Regions from separate parts of the Burkholderia sp. BCC0044 genome, predicted to be linked through region 1. Evidence: predicted binding sites of a transcription regulator. Region 1 holds the regulator's gene; each other region holds the start of a gene.

Region 1 (5,000 bases):
CGCCGATGCGCGCCAGGTGCAGGCGCGCGACCTTTTCATCGAGATGCTTCGGCAGCACGTACACCTTGTTCTCGTACTGCTCGCCGCGCGTGAACAGCTCGATCTGCGCGAGCGTCTGGTTCGCGAACGAGTTCGACATCACGAACGACGGGTGGCCGGTCGCGCAGCCGAGGTTCACGAGGCGGCCTTCGGCCAGCAGGATCACGCGCTTGCCGTCCGGGAAGATGATGTGGTCGACCTGCGGCTTGATGTTTTCCCACTGGTACTGGCGCGTCGACGCGACGTCGATTTCCGAGTCGAAGTGGCCGATGTTGCAGACGATCGCGTTGTGACGCATCGCCTTCATGTGATCGTGGTTGATCACGTGGTAGTTGCCGGTCGCCGTCACGAAGATGTCGGCCTTGTCCGCCGCGTATTCCATCGTCACGACGCGGTAGCCTTCCATCGCCGCCTGCAGCGCGCAGATCGGATCGATTTCGGTGACCCACACGGTCGCGCCCAGGCCGCGCAGCGACTGCGCGCAACCCTTGCCCACGTCGCCGTAGCCCGCGACGACCGCGACCTTGCCCGCGATCATCACGTCGGTCGCGCGCTTGATGCCGTCGACGAGCGACTCGCGGCAGCCGTACAGGTTGTCGAACTTCGACTTCGTGACCGAATCGTTCACGTTGAACGCCGGGAACGGCAGGCGGCCGTCCTTTTCCATCTGGTACAGGCGGTGCACGCCGGTCGTGGTTTCTTCGGTCACGCCCTTGATGTGCGCGAGGCGCTTCGAGTACCAGTTCGCGTCGACGTCGAGGTGCGCGGCGATCGACTTGTACAGCGCGACTTCTTCCTCGTTGGTCGGCTTCGCGATCACCGAACGGTCCTTCTCGGCCTTCGAGCCGAGGATCAGCAGCAGCGTTGCGTCGCCGCCGTCGTCCAGGATCATGTTCGCGAATTCGCCGTTCGGCCATTCGAAGATGCGGTGCGAGAACTCCCAGTATTCGTCGAGCGATTCGCCCTTGAACGCGAACACCGGCGTGCCGGCTTCGACGATCGCGGCCGCTGCGTGATCCTGGGTCGAGAAGATGTTGCACGACGCCCAGCGAACATCGGCGCCAAGCGCCTTCAGCGTCTCGATCAGCACGCCCGTCTGGATCGTCATGTGCAGCGAACCGGCAATGCGCGCGCCCTTCAGCGGCTGCTGCGCCTTGTATTCGTCGCGGATCTGCACGAGGCCCGGCATTTCGGTCTCGGCGATGTTGAGTTCCTTGCGGCCCCAGCCGGCCAGCGCCATGTCGGCGACGACGTAATCGTGGGAAGCCTTGGAATCGATAATGGCGTTCATCACGCCCTCCTTTCTAAAAAGTTTCTAGATTGGTGACGTGAGCGCCGTTCAGGAAGCGGGGCCGGCGCGAAACGCGAAACGTCTGTCTCGCCGCACGGCTGCTTGGTGAAGCCTTCCGAGCCTGGCGGACGCAGATGGTCCGTCGCAACGCTCCTCGGAAAACGGAGGGGATTGTAGCAAATCGGCGCGTGAAATGCGCAAGCACGGCGCGCAAGGACAGCGCACCAGCGGCACGGGCGTGCGGCGCCGGCGCGCGCAGCCGTGGCCGAAGGGTCGGGACTTCGGGGTCAGGACTCCGCGCCGACCCACGCCTGTTCGCGCAGCCGCGCGCGCAGGCGCGCGACGGCCTGGCTGTGCAGCTGGCACACGCGCGATTCGCTCACCTCGAGCACCGCGCCGATCTCGCGCAGATTCAGACCCCGTTCGTAGTACAGCGACATCAAGAGCTTCTCGCGCTCCGGCAGCCGCTCGATCGCCTCGACGAGCGCCTCGCGCAGGTGCTCGTCGAGCAGCGCCGACAACGGATCGGCGTGATCGACGCGATAGCGGTCGAGGAACGGTTCGTCGTCGGCCGCGCGGTCGAAATCCTCGTAGTAGATCAGCTGGCTGCCGTGCAGGTCCTGCAGCATCCCCTGGTATTCGTCGAGCGGCATGTTCAGGTGCTGCGCGATCTCGGTCTCGCTCGCCGAGCGGCCGAGGTGCTGCTCGACCTGGTGCACCGCGTGCTCGACCTCGCGCGACGTCTTGCGCAGGCTGCGCGGCAGCCAGTCGTTGCTGCGCAGCTCGTCGAGCATCGCGCCGCGAATGCGCTGCGTCGCGTAGGTCTCGAACTGCGCGCCCTGGTCTTCCTTGTAGCGGCCGGCCGCGTCCATCAGGCCGATCATGCCGGCCTGGATCAGGTCGTCGAGATCGACGCTCGCCGGCATCTTCGCGACGAGCTGCAGCCCGAGGCGGCGCACGAGCGGCGCGTATTGCGCGAGCACGTCGGCCTGGGACATCTTTCCTTGAGCGTTGTACATCGTGGCTCTCTCCTTCGGGTGGCGCTCACGCGGCGTGTGCCGCGCCCGCCTCATACGACGGCTTGCCGCCGGCGTGGACCGCGCGGCCCGCACCCGAACGCGGGCGCATCGGCCAGTACAACAGGTCGGCGGCAATCTGCCGGTAGTCGCGCGCGGCGGCCGACGACGGGAACGCGTCGACCACCGCATGCATCAGTTCGCGGGCATGCTCGACGAGCGGATCGGCGTTCACGCAGCCCGCGTCGGCGATCGACACGGTCAGGTAGCGGCTCGCGACGCCCGCGAGGTTGTCGAACGCCGTCTTCGCGTCCGCGTGGCTGCCGACCTGATTGGTCAGCACGCGGAACTGCGCGAACGCGTGCGCGAAATGCAGCCGCTTCATGCACGCATACGCCTCGGTGATCGCCTGCGCGGCGACCCGCGTGACGACCAGCACGTCGTGCGCTTCGCGCGCGAGCGCCGAGAACGAGCCGTCGGCGCCGAGCTGCGCGTCGACGAGGACGATGTCGGCCGGGCCGTCGATGAAGTCGCTCAGTTGCGCGTCGCTGTAGCCGACGCGCGCGAGCCGCGCGGCGCCGCACAGGCCGAAGCCCGCCGCCACCCGCGTGCGTTCGCCGTCGCGCAGCCACGCGCCGGCGAGCGTCGCGCTCGCCGAATGCACGTCGGCGCGCTCGTCGACGACGAGCACGTCCTTGCCGAGCGACGCGAGCGCCGCCGCCAGGTTCACCACGGTGGACGTGCAGCCGACGCCCGCCGGCCCGCCCGTCACCGCGACGATGCGCGACGCGCGCCCGGCCAGCAGGCGCCGCAGCCCTTCGGCCTGGTCGATGATCCGTTTATCCAAATCGCACCTCGTGCAGCTCGGCGGTGGAACGTGCGGTCAGTGCGGAAAGCAGCGTCGGCATGTCCTCGTCTTGCGGCACGAAGGGCGAGCCGTCGCGCGGCACACAGAACGCGCTCTTCAGCAGGAATCGGGTCGACGCGACGTACAGGTTCTCCGGCACCTTCTGGCCGGTCGACACGTAGTGGACCGGCAGCTTGTAGCGGATCACCGTGTCGAGCACGCCGCCGAGGTGGGTCGCCTCGTCGAGCTTCGTGAGGATGCAGCCGGCCAGGTCAGGCCCCGCGAGATCCGGATGCTCGCCCGCGCTGCGGTACGCCTGCACGACTTCGTTCAGCGTGTCGCCGTGGCTCGTCGCGTTGAGCAGCAGCAGGCGCTGCACCGGCGCATTCGCGCCGTGCAGCATCGCGATCTGGTCGGACACCGCGCGGTCGCGCTGGCTCATGCCGATCGTGTCGATCAGCACGATGTGCTTGTTGCGCAGCTCGGACAGCGCGAGCGCGAGGTCGCCCGCATCCTTCACCGCGTGAACCGGTACGCCGAGGATCTTGCCGAAGATGCGCAGTTGCTCGTGGCCGCCGATCCGGTAGCTGTCGGTGGTCAGCAGCGCGACCTTGCTCGCGCCGAAGCGCATCACGCAGCGCGCGGCCAGCTTCGCGGTGGTGGTCGTCTTGCCGACGCCGGTCGGCCCCATCAGCGCGAACACGCCGCCGCGCTCCATCAGCGCGTCCTCGCTGTCGAGCACCGGCAGGTTCGACGCGAGCACCGACTGCGCCCATTCGGCGGCCTGCTCGAAGGTCTGCGCGCCGTCGCCGGCCGGCAGGTTGTCGACCAGCATCCGCACGAGCTGCGCGGAGAAGCCGGCCGCGAACAGGTGCTTCGTCAGCGCGCTGTGGACGGCGCTGCGACGCTGGCGGTCGTGCCACATCAGGCTGTCGAACTGCTCTTCCATCATCCCGCGCAGCTCGCCGAGCTCCTGCATCACCGTGTCGTTGACGATCCGCTCGATGCGCGACTTCACCGCATCGGCCACCACGGCGGCCGCGTCGGCGGACAGGCGCGTGCGGTCGGTCGCCCTGGCGCCGTACGCGACACCCATGTCGAGGGCGCGCTTCGCGGCGGCCGGCGCTCCGGTGGTCGGTGCTGCGGCGGCCGGCATCCGGCGCTCGGCGTCGCGCACGATGTCGCGCGCCCAGTCGGGCGGCGTCGCGCCGGCCGCGGCTTGCGGCGCGGGCGCGCTCGCCTGCGGCTCGGCCGGCGCCTGCGCACGGGCGATCAGCGCGTCGCGCTGCTGCGTCAGGCGCTTCGCGTGCTCGACGAGCCACGGTGCGGGTTCGGAGGCCGGGGCAGGCGATCCGGCGGCCGACGCAGCGATCGACGGCACGGCCGCAGCCGGCGCGTCCGCATCGATCGGCGCGGCATGCGCATCCGCCTCGTGCGCATCGGCGCTCGCGCCGAACACGGACGAGAACACGTCCGGCAGCCCGCCTTCGCCCGCCGCATACGGATTGACGGCCGGGCGCGGGGCGATGCCCGGACGCGACACGATGCCCGGCACGGCCGCGGCCGGCACGGATTCCGGCACGCGCGGCGTGGCGAAGCGCGGACGCGCGGCCGGCGGCGCCACCGCGGCGAGATCCGAATCGGCGAGTGCAACGATTTCGACACTGCCGTCATCGAGCGTGCGGTTCGACAGCACGACCGCGTCGGCGCCGAGCGCCTCGCGCACGAGACGAAGTGCGTCGCGGCTCGTTGCGCCGGTGAATTTGCGAATGTTCAAGCGGAACCCCCGATGACGTTAACGACTTTG
Region 2 (5,000 bases), on a different contig from region 1:
GTGGATGTAAAGGACTGTGAGCGATTCGTCAGCAAATGAAACGGTGGGTAACAGTCTGAGAGATTCGCGAACCGGCCGCGCGGGCCGCGGGTCTTCTGTCGTACCTGCTGCGTGTTGCGGCAGGGACGCGACGGACCGCATCGCGGCGGTTCGCGCTCACAACTTCTCGAGGAGAATTGCCATGTCCAAGATCCGTACGATGCTGATCGGTGCCGCGTTGACGGCGTTCGCTACTTCGGCCGCATTCGCCCAGACGGGCACGACGGCCCAAGGCGCAGCCGGTGCCGGCGTGCAGACGCAGACGCCGGCTGCAGGCGCCGGTGCAGGCGTCCAGGGTGGTGCCGGCGCGAACGCGTCGGGCAATGCGGTGGGCGGTGCGACCGATGCGGTCGGCGCGGCAGCGGATGGCGCGAAGGATACGACGTCGTCGGCCGTCCATTCGACCAAGAAGCACACGAAGCATGCGGCGAAGTCGGCCAAGAGCCATGCGGGCTCGGCCAAGGCGAAGGCCGACGACGCGACCGAAGGCGGCGCATCGGTCGGTGCGCAGGGCGGTGCTTCGGCCCAGGGCGCCACGCAGTAAGTGGTGCCCGGCGCTTGTCGCGACGCGCGTCTTCGGCGGGCGTGTCGCGACGGGTGATCGTCCGGCGGCCCGGTTCGCTTCGCGCGAATCGGGCCGTTTTCGTGGGTAATACGTTTAGCGGGACGCGTGCTTACGGCCTGCGCTGGCCTTGCCCCTGCCCCTGGGCGGGCCGAACGGCAGCCGGCGTGAATACGCTGCGCAGCCACGCGGCGAGCCGCGCGAAGACGTCGTACGGTTCCTCGACGAAAATCTCCGGCTTCAGCAGCCGCAGATATTCCATGATCTGCTGGGCTTCCTGCTTCTGGAACGAGCCGTGCGCGAGCCCGAGCCGCAGCAGCCCGCGCAGTTCGCCGAGCTTGTCGCGCGCGGTGCTGCCGACGCTCATCTCGCATGCGAGCTTGGCCTCGTAGATCCGCTGCCGCAGCGATTCCGCGAGCCGCCACGCAGGCGTCTGCATCAGTTCCTCGAGCGTCTGGATGTCCTGCGCCGCGCCCTTGATCTGCGACGCGAGCGGGTCGATCAGCGACGCGTCGCCCTGCGCTTCGGCGACGATCGCCTTCGCCCAGTCGCGGCATGCCTTCGCGAGTTCATCGGGCGTCCATTCGGAGCGCGACGCGAAGCCGAAGCCGAATTCGCCGGCCTGCCGCATCAGGATCGCGACGACGTCCGGAAATTCCTTGTCGAGCGTGCGCTTGGCCCACGCGTACTGGCCGCCCTGCAGCATCCGCTGCACCGCGTGCTCGGTCAGCGGCACCATGTTGTCGAGCAGCTTGGCGCGCAGGAAATCCTCGAACGACGGGGTCGCGAATTGCGGGTCGAGTTTCAGCGACACGCGGACGAACGCGTCGTAGTCCTTGCGTAGGGACTCGAGCGTGTCGTCCTTGAGGGAAAGGGTGATCTGGCCCATGAATCGTCTCGATGGCGGCCCGCGCAAGCCGGCGCCGGCACGGCGCACCGGAGCGGGCGCCGCGTCGACTGACCGATGCGCGCCGGGGCCGGTGGCGGGTCTACCTCTCCTATATCGGCGCACCGGGCGGAAACTTGAGCGCGCGCGATCGAGCGGACGCTCAGGCGGGCAGCCAGTGCGGGATGACGACCCCTTGCCACAGGAAGAACACCGCGAGCCCGGCCGCGATCGTCACGAGCGGGCGGCGCGTCGTGGCCGACACGAGCACGGCCGCGAGCGCGCCGACGAGCTGCGGGTTCCGCCAGGTCAGCTCGGCCGTGCCGTCGTGCGGCGAGACGGTCATCGGCACGATGATCGCGGTCAGCACGGTGACCGGCACGAAGCCGAGCGCGGTCCGCACGAGCGGCGGGAACGTCAGCCGCTCGCCGAACAGGAACAGCGTCGAGCGGATCGCGTACGTGATGACGGCCATCCCGAGAATCAGCAGCGCGTAGCTCACGATGCGGCCTCCGGGCGAGAGCCGGCGCGCGTGCGATCGTGCCGCAGCGTGAGCACGACGCCGATCGCGACGCCGGCGGCGACGGCACCGAGCAGCCCCAGCTTGTACGGCCAGCCCTGCCAGAAGTACGCGAGCGTGCCGGCTGTGGCGGCCGCCGCGAAATAGCGCAGCGTGCCGAGCTGCGGGACGACGATCGCGATGAAGGTCGCCGCCATCGCGAAATCGAGGCCGAGCGACTGCAGGCCGGGGAACGCCGTGCCGAAACCGATGCCCGCGAGCGTCCAGACCTGCCAGTTCAGGTACATCGCGAGCCCGGAGCCGAAAAAGTAGTGGGGGCCGATCGTGCCGGGCGGGTAGTGCCGGTAGTGCCCGTAGGCGACCGCGAACACCTCGTCGGTCATCAACGCGCCGAGCGTCGCGCGCCAGCGCAGCGGCAGGTGCGCGACATAGGGCGCGAGCGTCGCGCTGTACAGCAGGTGGCGCAGGTTCACGATCAGCGTCGTGGCGAGCACGACGGCGAAGCTCGCGCTGCCGGCGATCAGGCCGAGCGCGATGAACTGCGCGGAGCCCGCGAACACGGCGAGCGACATCAGCGCGCCGTGCCACGCGGCGAGCGGGCCGCCGCCGACGAGCGTGCCGAAAATCACGCCGAACGGTGCGGCGCCGATCATCATCGGAATCGTGTCGCGCGCGCCGTCGAGCCATTCGTTGAGCGGGCGGCGCGGGGGCGATGCGGGTGTCTTGTCCAAGAAGCGCTCCTCCATGAGCTGGAGGATAGCGGGCCGGTAGTGCGCCGGCTTGTATGTTCTTGCGCTCGGCGGGTCGAGGCCGTGGCTCGAGTGCGGGCGGCGCGGGTTGCAGCGCGGTTGCCGGCGACGGGAAGCCGCGCGTCAGCTTGCCTGCCAGCGCCCCGGCGGCACGCCGAACATCCGTTTGAAATGCCGCGTGAAGTGGCTCTGATCGACGAAGCCGCTGGCCGCCGCGACATCGGCGACCGGTACGCCCGCGCGCAGCGGCGCCAGCGCGCGCTGCAGCCGCAACTGATTGCGCCACGCATGCGGCGGCATGCCGGTCGTGCGCGTGAACAGGCGCGCGGCGTGAAACGGCGACAGGCCGACCGCCTGCGCGACGTCGTCGAGCGTCACCGTGGACGTCAGATCGGCGGCGAGCCGCTCGCGCATCGCGTCGACGCGCGGTTCGTCGGCCGCGAGCGGCGCCGGTTGCGGCCGCGCGTCGGCGTGGCGCGCGATCAGCGTCGACAGCGCGTCGAGCATCGCGGTTTCGGCGGCGAGCGGATCGTAGAGGCGCGGCGCGCCGGTGGCCGAATCGCCGGCCGCCGGGTCGCCGGCCGGCTGCCCCGGCGCATGCGCATGCGACGACAGCGCGCGCTCGCTGCCGGCTTCCAGCATCCGGTGCGCGAGCGTGAGCCGGGCCGCGAGATCGGCGTCGCGGATCACGTCGGCGGCAAACCAGGGCGGATCCTGCGGGCGGCCCGCGATCGTACTCGCGAGTTCGTGGATGAATTCGACCGGCATGTAGCTGACGCGATAGCACCAGCCTTCGTCGGTGGCACGCGACCCCGTGTGCACTTCGCCGGGATTGATCACGGGCACGGTGCCCGTTTCGGCGACATAGCCGTTGCCGCGATAGGTGAAGCGTTCCGCGCCTTCGAGAATCACGGGGATCGTGTACGCGTCGTGCCAGTGGGGCGCGAACGCGTGATCGCGATAGGTGGCCGTGAGCAGATCCGCGTCCGGCACGAGCGGCGTGCGCCAGTAGCGTGCGGAATCGGGAAGGCGGGTGGCGGACATGGTCGGGCGCGGGAGCGGTCGAATCGACAGTGTATCGCTCGCGCGCCTGGCGGGTGCGGGCTTACTTGACCGGGATCGTCGTGCCGGCCGGCATCGGCACCGCGGTGACGGCGTTCTTCGGGCTGCCGCTGACGATACGGTCGCTGTAGGTCAGGTAGACGATCGTGTTGCGTTTCTTGTCGACGACGCGCACGACGTGCAGCGTCTTGAAGATGAACGACATGCGTTCGCTGAACACGTCGGTCTGCTGCTTGAGCGGTTCCTTGAAGCTGATCGGGCCGACCTGCCGGCACGCGATCGACGCTTCGCTCGGATCCTCGGCGACGCCGAGCGTACCCTTGATCCCGCCGGTGCGGGCGCGCGACACGTAGCAGGTCACGCCGTTGACGACCGGATCGTCATAGGCCTCGACGACCACGCGGTCGGAACCCGTGACGCGGAAATGGGTGTTGACGCTGCCGACTTCCTCCGCGTGCGCGAACGGTGCGGCGGCGAATGCGGAGAGCAGGAGGGCGACGGGGGCGAAACGGAGGAGGCGATGCTTCATCGACGGAACCGGATGCGAATGCGGGACAGAGACTCTAGCATGCGCATGACCGGGCCACGAGAAGCAGCAACGCGGATAGGTGGCCGGAAAAACAAAAGGCCCGTCGCATGACGGGCCTTTCGCTATTTGGCTCCCCGACCTGGGCTCGAACCAGGGACCTACGGATTAACAGTCCGGCGCTCTACCGACTGAGCTATCGGGGAATAAATCGGTACATCTGCGTGATGTGTCGTCCAACAAAAAACCCGTCCACTTTCAACGGGCCTTTGCGTTTTTGGCTCCCCGACCTGGGCTCGAACCAGGGACCTACGGATTAACAGTCCGGCGCTCTACCGACTGAGCTATCGGGGAACAAACAACAACAGCAGAGAAACGAGATTGTATGGAGTGTTCGCTAACCTGTCAACACCTTGGAGCCGCGACGCATAAAATTTTTTGCGGCCGCCGCCGTGCGATCAGCGCTCGAGCAGGTGCAGCTTCTCTTGCACGTCCTTCCACTCGTCCGCGTCGGCCGGCGCCGGCTTGGTCTTCGTGATCGACGGCCAGTTCTTCGCCAGCTCGGCGTTCAGCTCGGTGAACTGCTGCTGGTCGCCCGGAACGTCTTCTTCGGCATAGATCGCATTGGTCGGGCATTCGGCGACGCACACGGCGCA
Region 3 (5,000 bases), on a different contig from region 1:
TGGTGGCCGACGGCACGTACGGCGCGGCCGCCGCGATCGCGGAGCCGTTCGACGTCGCGAGGCCGAAGCCGTTCAGCGCGCCGCGCGTCGGCTGCACGGTGAACTTGTCGCCGGCGCTCATCGAGCCGGACGAGAACGAGAAGTTCAGCCCGCCGATCGACGCCGGCATCGACGTCGACGTGCCGACCACCGTGCCGCTCGCGCGGTCGGTCAGCGTGTAGTTCGTGCCGTCGTACGCGAGCGTGTAGTCGCTCGTGGTCGGCTGCGCCGCGTTCGCGAACGACACGGACAGCGCCGCGTTGCCGGTATTGCCCTGGTTCGCGTAGGTGATCGGCGCGCCGGTCGAAAACAGGTTGCCGCCCACCTTGCCCGACAGGTCGATGCCGAGCGCGTTCTGCGCGTTGACCTGCGCGGCGAAGCTGGTCGCGATCGCGCCGAGCTGCGCTTCGGCCGGGTCGAGCGTCTGGCTGCGGAACGCGAGCAGGCCGCCCAACGTGCCGCCCGACAGCGACGCGTCGGACAGGAACTGGTTCGGCCCCTGCGGGGTCGCGCCGGCGATGCCCTGCGACACGACGGTCAGCTCGCTCGGATCGGACGGCGACGTGACGGTCGCGAGCTGGTAGCTCTTGTCCGCGACGACGAGCGGCGTGCCGCCCGACATGAACACGCTGTAGCCGTCGCTGTTGCGCACGACCTGCACGCCCGCGAGATTCGACAGGTTCGACACCGCGAGGTCGCGCTGGTCCATCAGCTGGTTCGGCGGCTGGCCCTGGCTGCTCGCCGACGCGATCTGCTGGTTCAGTTGCGCGATCTGCGCGGTGTACGCGTTGATCTGCGTGACGGTGCTGGTGAGCTGCGTGTTCACGCTCTGGCGCAGCGCGTCGTACTGCTGGCCGGCCGCCGTGATCTGGTTCGCGAGCGTCTGCGCATTGCTCATCGCGGTCTGGCGCACCGACGAATCGGACGCGCTGTTCGCGACGTTCTGCATCCCGGTGAAGTAGCTCGTGATCGCGGTCGAGATGCCGGCCGTCGGGCTGCCGATGTAGTTGTTCAACTGCGTGACGAGCGAGTACCACGTCGACAGCGCGCCGCCCTGCGTCTGCGCGCCGTTCAGCTGGTCGCTCAGGTACTGGCTGTACTGCCGCTGCACGGTGACGGTGTTCACGCCCTGCGGCATGTAGCCGCTGCTGGTGTACTGCCCGCTTGCCTCGGCATAGACGGGGCGTTCGACCGAATAGCCCGGCGTCCCGGCGTTGCTGATGTTCTGGCCGGTCGTCGTGAGGCCCCAGAGCGCGGCATTCAGGCCGCTGACGCCGAGGTTCATGAGTGTGTTGGACATGCGCGATCCTGATGAGCCGGCCGCACTGCGGCCGCCGGGTTGCGTGACTCCCGGTATAACGGCCGCGGATCGAAAAAATTGAGGAAAAAATGCACGCGCGGCGCACGGGCGTGCGTCGCCGTTCGAAGCGGCCGGCGCAGGGTGCCGGCGGGGCTGCGCGGGCGGCCCGCGCGGGGCCGGCCGACGGCTGCGCGTCAGGCCCGCGCGAGCGAGCGGCGCTTCATTTCGAGCTGCGTGATCAGCCGCTGCAGCGTGTTCTCCGCGCTGCCCGGCAGCGACATGTAGCGAAAGCCGAGCTGGTAGCGGCGCGACCCGTTCGGCATCTGCGTCGAACGCTGCGACACCAGTTGCAGGTCGAGCGACAGCTTGCCGTGGCCGGTCAGCTCGAGCTCGACGTCCGGCAGCAGCGTGCCGACCTCGAGCGCCTCGACGCGCTCGTCGGCCGTGCGCAGCCCCACGCCGCCGAGCGACAGGTTGTGCACCTCGAACAGGAAGCTCTCGCCGTCCGGCAGCTTGCCGCGGCACAGGAACGGATCGACGATCGGCGCATCCACGCGGAAATATTCGCGGCGCTGGATGCAGACCAGCACGTCGGGGAAATCGGCGACGAACGCGGGCAGCCCCTCGTAGCGCGTCTCGCGCGGCGTGCCCGTGGTGAATTCGACCCGTACGCCCTCCGGCGAGGCCGCGAACGTGCAGTGCGACGCGCCGAGGATGCCGGCGTTCTGCTCGGACAGCGCGCCCCAGTCGAACGTGAACGTCCGCGCGCCGACGTCGACCTCGAGCAGACGCGTGACGAGCTGGCCGCCCGGGTACTGGACGGTCAGGAAATCGCCGCGATTCACCAGGTTGCGCAACTGCACGCCGATTTCCAGCGGATTGCGGCGGGCATAGTCGGGCCCGGAGTGGCCTGCATCCAGGCTGGGGTCCGTCGACGTTTCGATATTCATGGCTAGCCGGTCTTTCTTGTCATGGGCGCCCGGGGCAACCGGTGCGCAATAAAACCGGGCCAGAACGGGGCCCCGGTCGCAGGTCTCTCACACTTAGCGGCAGTGCTGACCGAAAGTTTAGATCGAAACGGCGATTTATTTCGCGCAAACGTTGAAACCGCGCGCGGCGGGCTGCCGGGCGCGGTCCGAAAGGGGGACGAACCGACGACGGGCGGGCCCGTCAGCCGATCTGCTGCATGATCGAGATCAGCTTCTTCGCGTAATTCGGGTCGGTGGCGTAGCCGGCCTTCTGCATCCCGTGCGCGAAGCCCTCGACGCTGCGGCTCGCGCTCAGCACGCCCGCGTAGCGCGGGTTGTTCTTCAGCAGGTTCGCGTAATCGGTCATCGCGTGCTCGTACGAGTCGTACGCGCGGAACTTCGCGACCACGCGGCGCGGCGCGCCGTTCACGTATTCGGTGGTCAGCGCCGACACGGTGCGGCCGGTCCAGCTCTTGTTCGCCTTGATGCCGAACACGTTGTAGCTGGTCGAGCCGTCCGCCGCGCGGATCTCGCGCTTGCCCCAGCCCGATTCGAGCGCGGCCTGGCCGACGATGAAACGCGCCGGGATGCCGGTCGTCGCGCTGGCCGCCTGCGCGGGAGCCGCGAGCCGGTCGACGAACGCGTCCGCGTCCTGCACGCCGCTCGCGCCCTTGACCGGCGGCGTCAGCGCGCTGCCGGCCGAGTAGCCGCGCGCGCCGGCGAGCCCGCCGTTGTTCGCCGCGTTCGCATAGGCCTTCGCCATCGCGTTCATCGCGGCGAGGCTGCCTTCGTTGCCGGCCGTGCCGAGGCCGCCGGCGCCCATGCCGCCCATGCCTGCGGCACCGACGTCGGCCGCCGTGTCGCTGCCCGCGCCGACGCCCGCATTGCGCAGCAACTGCTTCATCAGCGCATCGGCGACGCCGATCCCGCGCGTCGACATCTGCTGCGCGAGCTGCTGGTCGAGCATCGACGTGTACATCTTCGACGTATGCGAATCGAACAGCCCGCCGTCGGGCGACGCGTCACGCATGCTCTTGAGCATCATCTGCGTGAACATCGCGTCGAACTGGCCGGCCACCGCCTTCGCGCCGGCCTGCGGCGACTGCTTCGCCTGCGCGCGCAGCGCGTCGAAACCCTGCACGTCGAGCGCGAAGCGCTGCGTGAGGTCGTTCGCGTTGGGGAGCGTGGCTGCCATTTAGATCACCTCCAGGTCGGCGCGCAGCGCGCCGGCCGCCTTCATCGCCTGCAGGATCGACATCAGGTCCGCGGGCGTCGCGCCGAGCGTGTTCAGCGCCTTCACGACGTCGGCGAGGTTCGCGCCGGCCGTCACCATCTTCAGTGCGCCGTTGTCCTGCTTCAACTGGATCTGCGACTGCTGCGCGACCACCGTCTGCCCGTTCGAGAACGGCCCCGGCTGCGACACCACCGGCTGCGTGTTGACGACGACCGACAGGTTGCCGTGCGCGACCGCGCAGCTTTGCAGCGTGACCATCTGGTTCATCACGATCGAGCCGGTGCGCGCGTTCAGGATCACCTTCGCGGCGGCCTTGTCCGGGCTCACGTCGAGGTTCTGCAGCCGCGCCATGAACGCGACCTGCTGCGCGGAGTCGGCCGGCGCGGCGAGCTGGATCGTGCGGCCGTCGAGCGCCGTCGCGGTGCCCGGGCCGAAGCTCGAATTGACCGCGGATACGATGCGCTGCGCGGTGCCGTAATCCATGTCGTTCAGTTGCAGTTGCAGCACGCCGTTCATCTGCGCGATCGCGTTCGGCACCGCGCGCTCGACGATCGCGCCGCCGACGATCCGGCCGGCCGCGAGCTGGTTCACCTGCACGCGGCTGCCGTTCGCGCTGGCGCCCGCGCCGCCGACCGCCATGTTGCCCTGCGCGAGCGCGTACACCTGCCCGTCCGCGCCCTTCAGCGGCGTGAGCAGCAGCGTGCCGCCGCGCAAGCTCTTCGCGTTGCCGAGCGACGACACGGTCACGTCGAGCGCCTCGCCCGGCCGCGCGAACGGCGGCAGCGTGGCCGTCACCATCACGGCCGCGACGTTCTTCAGCTGCATGTTGTTCAGCGACGACGGGCCGCCGTTGGCCGAACCGTTGTTGATCGAGATGCCGAGGTTCGCGAGCATGTTCGCGAGCGTCTGCGTCGTGAACGGCGTCTGCATCGTCTGGTCGCCCGTGCCGTCGAGGCCGACGACGAGGCCATAGCCGATCAGCGGGTTGTCGCGCACGCCCTGGATCTGCGCGAGATCCTTCAGGCGCTCCGCATGCGCGGGCGCTGTGCCGAGCACGCAGGCGACGGCCACGGCCGCGAACGCGACGGCGAGCCGCACGGCGGCATGCACGCGGGCCGACAGACGGCGGGACAGGGTCGTCTGCATCGTCATCACCACGGCGCGATGTTGAGGAAGAAGCGCTGCAGCCAGCCCATCGTCTCGGCTTCGTTGATGTAGCCCTTCGACGAGTATTCGATCTTCGCGTCGGCGACCTGCGTCGAGTAGACGGAGTTCGCGCCCGAGATCGTGTTCGGGTTGACGACCCCCGAGAAACGCACGAATTCGTTGCCCTGGTTGATCAGCATCTGCTTCTCGCCGCTGACCACGAGGTTGCCGTTCGGCAGCACGTTGGTGACGGTCACCGTGATCGTGCCGTTGAACGTGTTCGCCGCGCTCGCGCCGCCGGTGGCCGCGAACT
Region 4 (5,000 bases), on a different contig from region 1:
CTTCCCGGCGCAGGCGGCGAATGCGCTGGCCGATACGCATGAGGTCTGAATCCATGAATCTCTTTCGTGGCAACGAGTCGGGGCGCGGTCGCAGCGGCGATGCGGTCGCCGGGGCGGCGAGGCCGGCGCATTGTACCGCGCAGCGTCGCCGGGCGAATTCACGGTGTGCCGGAATCCGCAGGCGGCGCGCCGATTTTAGTCCTACGAAAATTTTGGCTTGACCTCGATTTCGGCCTGCTCTAGATTCTGTCGCGCATCAAACAAAGTTAAGTGAGACAAAAATTTCCCGAGGGGCTGCTGCTGGAACGGCGCCGCGGCCCGGCCGCGCGTCGTGCCGTGCGCGCTTCGCGCCGCCGCGACGGGGGGTGTCGGGCCTGCGCGATGCCGCGCCACGCCGCCGGCCGCAGACAACAATGAATAACGGGCATCCGATGATCGATCGACTGAAATACAGCTTCTCCGACCTTCCGCCGTACGACGCGTCCGTCGCCGCGGCGCAGGCCGGCCTGTCGCGCCTGCTCGATGCCGCGCGACTCGATGCGGTGGTGATCACGTCGCAGGACGAATACGTGACCGAGTATCTGCCGCGCGGCAACAACCCGCGCTACGCGGTGTCCGGCTTCGACGGCTCGGCCGGCTGCGGGATCTTCCTGAGCGCGGCGACCGCGCAGGCGCTCGGCGTGCCGCCGTTCGTGCTGTTCGTCGACGGCCGCTATCACTTCCAGGCCGACGAGCAGTGCGATCCGGCGCACGTGCGCGTCGAGAAGCTCGGCATCGACGTGACGATCTGGCAGGCGATGGCCGACTGGCTGGTCGCGCACGCGAGCCGGCTCGCGCGGGTCGGCTACGACGCGCGGCGGATCAGCGTCGCGCAGCGCAACCGGCTGTTCGAGCAGACGCAGGCCGCGACGCTCGACTGGACGAGCCTCGCCGATCGCGAAATCGACCGCGCGATCGCGCTGCCGGGCTGGAACGTCGAGCGGCCGATCTTCGAGATCCCGGCCACGATGACCGGCCTGAGCGTCGTGCAGAACCTCGACGCGCTGAACCGCCGGCTCGCCGCGCATACCGGCGCGGCCGGCGGCAAGACCGCGTTCTTCACCTGCGCGTCGGACGATCTCGCGTATCTGCTGAACAGCCGCGGCTATCACATCCCGAACGCGTCGTCGCACCTCGGCTTCCTGTTCGCGGTCGGCGGGCGGGTGGCGTTGTTCCTCCCGGAAGGCTGCGACCGCTGCGACGTCGCGCTCGATTCGTATCCGGCGCTGCAGGTGATCCGGCGCGACGTCGCGGCGCTCGAGCGCTTTCTCGCGCAGTTCGCGGTCGAGCACGTGTGCTACGGCTTCGAATCGGTGAACTGCGCGCTCGTCGACGCGGTGAAGCGGGTGTGGCCGCATGCGCGGCATGCCGATTTCAACCCGGTCGAGGCGATGCGGGCGAGCAAGACGCCGGCGGTGCTCGACCAGTTTCGCGACGCGTTCGCGCGCAGCTCCGCGGCGATCGCCGAGACGATGCGCTGGGCGAAGACCGGCGAGCCGGGTGTGCGCCACACCGAGTACGACCTCGCGCGCACGATCAACGACGCGTACGGCGCACGTTCGGCGGTCGCGCTGTCATTTCCGTCGATCGCGGCGAACGGCGCGAACAGCGCGTTCGCGCATTACACGGCGGCGAGCGCCGAGGTTGAGCTGATCGAAGGCGAACTCGTGCTGCTCGACAGCGGCGCGTACTACGAAGCCGGCTTCGCGACGGACTGCACGCGCGTCGTGCTGCGCCGTACGCGGGCGGACACGGTCGCGCAGCCGTGGCAGCGCGAGATCTACACGGTCGCGCTGAAGGCGTGCATCAAGGGGCTCGTCGCGCGTTTTCCGGCGAGCGCGACGGGCGGCGACGTCGATGCGCTCGTGCGGCAGGTGTGTCGCGATCACGGCTACGATTTCGGCCACGGCACCGGGCACGGCGTCGGGATTCACGTGCACGAGGGCGGCGTGCGGTTCGCGCCGGGCGCGCGGTACGGGCTGGTGCCGAATGCGGTGATTTCGGTCGAGCCGGGCATCTACCTGCCGGGCAAGGGCGGCGTGCGGATCGAGAACATCGTGATCGTGCGGGCGGACGACGCGCAGCCGGACACCGTGACGTTCGAGAACATCGTGACGGTCGGCTACGACTGGGACCTGATCGATCTGGATCTGCTGGACGACGCCGAGCGCGCGTACCTGCGCGACTACGAGCGGCTGTGCGTGGAGCGCGGCACGCAGGTCACCGCGTGCCCGCTGCTGTAACGAAGGTAACGAAGAGGAAGGCAGGGGCGCGGCCGCCGGGCGGCCGCGCGGCGCGATGTCGGCCGGTCAGCGCGTGAGCGCCGACACGCGCCCGTCGGGGCCGTACACGCCGGCCGGCGCGGGCGCCGAGCGCAGCACCGCGAGCGCGCGCTCGTTGTAGTCCATGCGGATCCGGATCAGCATCCCGTTGTTCGCGTTGGCCTGGCGCGCGCGTTCGGCGGCCTGTTGCAGCAGTTGCCAGCGGCTCGCGAGGCGCGCATCGCGCTCGGCCGCCTGATCCATGCCTTTCTTGCCGGCCGGAAAGCCGAGCGCGGAAAGCTGCGTGTCGCGCGTGCGTTCGAGCTGCGCGAGCCGGTCGATCAGTTCGCCTTTCTTCTCGACGATGCCGGGCAGCATCTCGAGCGGCTCGGCCGTCGTCAGCGCCTTTTCCTCGTAGACGAGCAGGGACGCGAACGCTTCGACCGTCGCGTGTTCGTCGTTGACCGTGGCCAGCAGCTCTTCTCTCATCGCGTCATGCTCGTCACGCCGGTGCGTGCGATGTCGCGCGCGCCGGCAAACCGGGTGACCCGGCCACGAGGCCGGGGATTAGCTGCCCTGCGGGCGCTGCTGCTGCAGCAGTTCGCGGGCGGTGTTCAATACGCCGTCGGCAATCTTGTTCGCGTCGATCGTCAGCGTGCCGTTGTTCAGCGCGTCCTTGATCGACTGGACCAGGCCCGTGTCGATATCGGCGTCGCCCGACGCGGATACCGAACGCAGCTGGCCGGACAGACCCGACAGGTTCACGGTCGTGTCGCCGCCGGTCGATCCTGCATCGGCTGCCTGCGCGGACGACTGGGCCGTGCCGGACGGCGCACGGGCCGCGCCGTTGCCGGTCGGCGCGAGGGGGCTCGGTTTCGGAGTGGAATCGATCTTCACGATGGGTTTCCTGTACGGTTTGACCCAGATAACGGCCGGGTCGGCCCGAACTTTAGCATCGCGAGCCCGAAATGCTCCGAATAAACAATTCTTTACATTCTTGCGCCGGCGCCGCCCCTACAGCGGAATTTCGACGGTGCCGGCGTCCTTGACGATCGCCGTGACGATCTGGCCCGCTGCCATCCGCACCCGCACCGACTGGCCGGGCGCCGCGTTCGCGAGCACGCTGCCCTCGGCCGAAATCGTGAAGCCGGGGCCGGCCGCGACGACCCGCACCGTCTGGCCGGCCGACACCGATGCCGCGCTCTTCAGCATGTCCTGCCGCAGCGGCAGCCCGGCCGAGATGCGCGCGAGCGCGGTCGCGCCGACGGCTTGCGCCGGATCGGTGATCACCGCGAGCGGCAGCACCGTCAGGTCGCCGTCGCGCGCGACCAGGTCGGCCGCGGAGAGCGGCTCGCCGGGCGCGATCTGGCGCGCGGCGACGTAATAGGTGGCCTGCACGGCGACCTTCGCCTGCAGGTAGACGGTCCACGGCCGCTCGCCCGCGCAGCGCACGCCGACCGTCGTGCGGCCCCACAGGCGCGCGCCGGTCGGCAAGAACGGTTCGAGTGTCGTGCACGCGGCGAGCCCGCGCGGAAAGGCGGTCGTGACGGTCGCGGTGGTCTTGCCGGGCAGGCCGGCGATCTGCTGCTGCAGGAACGCGAGCGCCGCGCGCCGGATCGCTTCCGGGTCTTGCTGGCCGGGCGGCGTCGCGGGCTGGGCCGCGGCGGCAGCCGGGGCCGGGTTCACGGAAGCGGCCGCCGTGCGCGGCGCCGCTGCGGCTGATGCGGCACGAGTCGCCGCCGCCAGCCGGGCTGAGGCTGCCGGTTGCGGCGCCGGCCGCGCGGAAATCGATGCGGATTCGGCCGTGCCGGCCACGACCGTCGCGATCGCGGCGGGGTCCGTCGCACGCGGCGGCGCGCCGTACCCGGCGTTCGCGCGGGCGGCTGCGTAGACCGGGGCCGGTGCAGCGGCCGGCGGCGGAACGCTCGTCACGACCATCTGGCTGGCCGGTTGCGCCGCATAGCCACCGCCGGTCGCGGCGCTCGCCCCGCCGACCGCGCGCTGCGGGCCCGAAGCCGAAGCCGAAGCGACTTCCGCATTCCCGCCGAACTGCCCGTTGCTCGCCGCATTGGCATGCGCGAGCGCGGTCTCGGCCGTCTCGCCGCGTCCGGGAATCACGATCATCCCGTCGTCCGCGTGCACGGCAGGCGCGGCGATCCACAGCGCCGCGGCGAGCGCGAACGCACGCCGGACGTGCGTGAGCCGCCCGTTGCTGTCGCGAAGTGCGCCGCCCGTCATCGCCGTGTCCTCGATCCGTTGATCCGCTTTGCATTCTAGGGAGCCGGGGCGTCGCGCAAACGATGAATAGAGGGGGCCTTTGCCGCGTTATTCGTCCGATTGCCGGTTGCGTCCCGCGCCTACCATCGCTGTCATGGAAAAAAGCCTCTCGAGTCGCCATCGGCGCGAGGGGCGTGCAGCGCTTCATACGGAGAGACGCACACATGCTGGACAAACTCGATGCGGAATTCGCGTTCGGCCGACAGGCGCTCGACGTGCGCGCCTACCGGCAGGAACTGCTGTCGTCGAACATCGCGAACGCCGACACGCCCGGCTACCAGGCCCGCGACGTCGATTTCGCGTCGACGCTCGCGCGCTCGCTGAAGCAGACGAGCGGCGGCCTGGCGCCCAGCAACGCCGCGCAACTGCCGATGACGCAGCCGGCCGGCGTGACGAGCGGCATGTCGATGGTGTCGACGGCGG

Evidence for each region. The regulator FliA, encoded in region 1, starts transcription of late flagellar genes. The targets are predictions, from matches to a motif close to CTAAAGTTTNNNNNNNNNNNGCCGNTA.
Region 2: HWX14_RS05955 (DUF4088 family protein) is a predicted target of FliA. The motif match lies at 1,603-1,629, and genes of this name have one in related genera.
Region 3: flgK (flagellar hook-associated protein FlgK) is a predicted target of FliA. The motif match lies at 1,396-1,422, and genes of this name have one in related genera.
Region 4: flgM (flagellar biosynthesis anti-sigma factor FlgM) is a predicted target of FliA. The motif match lies at 3,227-3,253, and genes of this name have one in related genera.

Annotation. Positions count from the first base shown of each region.
Region 1 covers NZ_CADFDO010000007.1:206,198-211,197, reverse strand. The annotation lists gene ahcY (adenosylhomocysteinase) at 1-1,330, opposite strand, end outside; S-adenosyl-L-homocysteine riboswitch at 1,363-1,492, opposite strand; gene HWX14_RS32720 (RNA polymerase sigma factor FliA) at 1,618-2,349, opposite strand; gene HWX14_RS32715 (MinD/ParA family protein) at 2,375-3,193, opposite strand; gene flhF (flagellar biosynthesis protein FlhF) at 3,186-4,970, opposite strand; gene flhA (flagellar biosynthesis protein FlhA) at 4,967-5,000, opposite strand, start outside.
Region 2 covers NZ_CADFDO010000001.1:1,338,067-1,343,066, reverse strand. The annotation lists gene HWX14_RS05960 (hypothetical protein) at 182-583, shown strand; gene HWX14_RS05955 (DUF4088 family protein) at 714-1,490, opposite strand; gene HWX14_RS05950 (AzlD domain-containing protein) at 1,651-1,989, opposite strand; gene HWX14_RS05945 (AzlC family ABC transporter permease) at 1,986-2,753, opposite strand; gene HWX14_RS05940 (AraC family transcriptional regulator) at 2,880-3,800, opposite strand; gene HWX14_RS05935 (CreA family protein) at 3,862-4,347, opposite strand; tRNA gene HWX14_RS05930 (tRNA-Asn) at 4,475-4,550, opposite strand; tRNA gene HWX14_RS05925 (tRNA-Asn) at 4,623-4,698, opposite strand; gene fdxA (ferredoxin FdxA) at 4,803-5,000, opposite strand, start outside.
Region 3 covers NZ_CADFDO010000005.1:295,230-300,229, forward strand. The annotation lists gene flgK (flagellar hook-associated protein FlgK) at 1-1,339, opposite strand, end outside; gene HWX14_RS29340 (flagellar brake protein) at 1,534-2,289, opposite strand; gene flgJ (flagellar assembly peptidoglycan hydrolase FlgJ) at 2,510-3,502, opposite strand; gene HWX14_RS29350 (flagellar basal body P-ring protein FlgI) at 3,503-4,687, opposite strand; gene flgH (flagellar basal body L-ring protein FlgH) at 4,693-5,000, opposite strand, start outside.
Region 4 covers NZ_CADFDO010000005.1:305,010-310,009, reverse strand. The annotation lists gene HWX14_RS29410 (XRE family transcriptional regulator) at 1-55, opposite strand, end outside; gene HWX14_RS29405 (M24 family metallopeptidase) at 432-2,282, shown strand; gene HWX14_RS29400 (flagellar protein FlgN) at 2,349-2,789, opposite strand; gene flgM (flagellar biosynthesis anti-sigma factor FlgM) at 2,868-3,197, opposite strand; gene flgA (flagellar basal body P-ring formation chaperone FlgA) at 3,315-4,538, opposite strand; gene flgB (flagellar basal body rod protein FlgB) at 4,742-5,000, shown strand, end outside.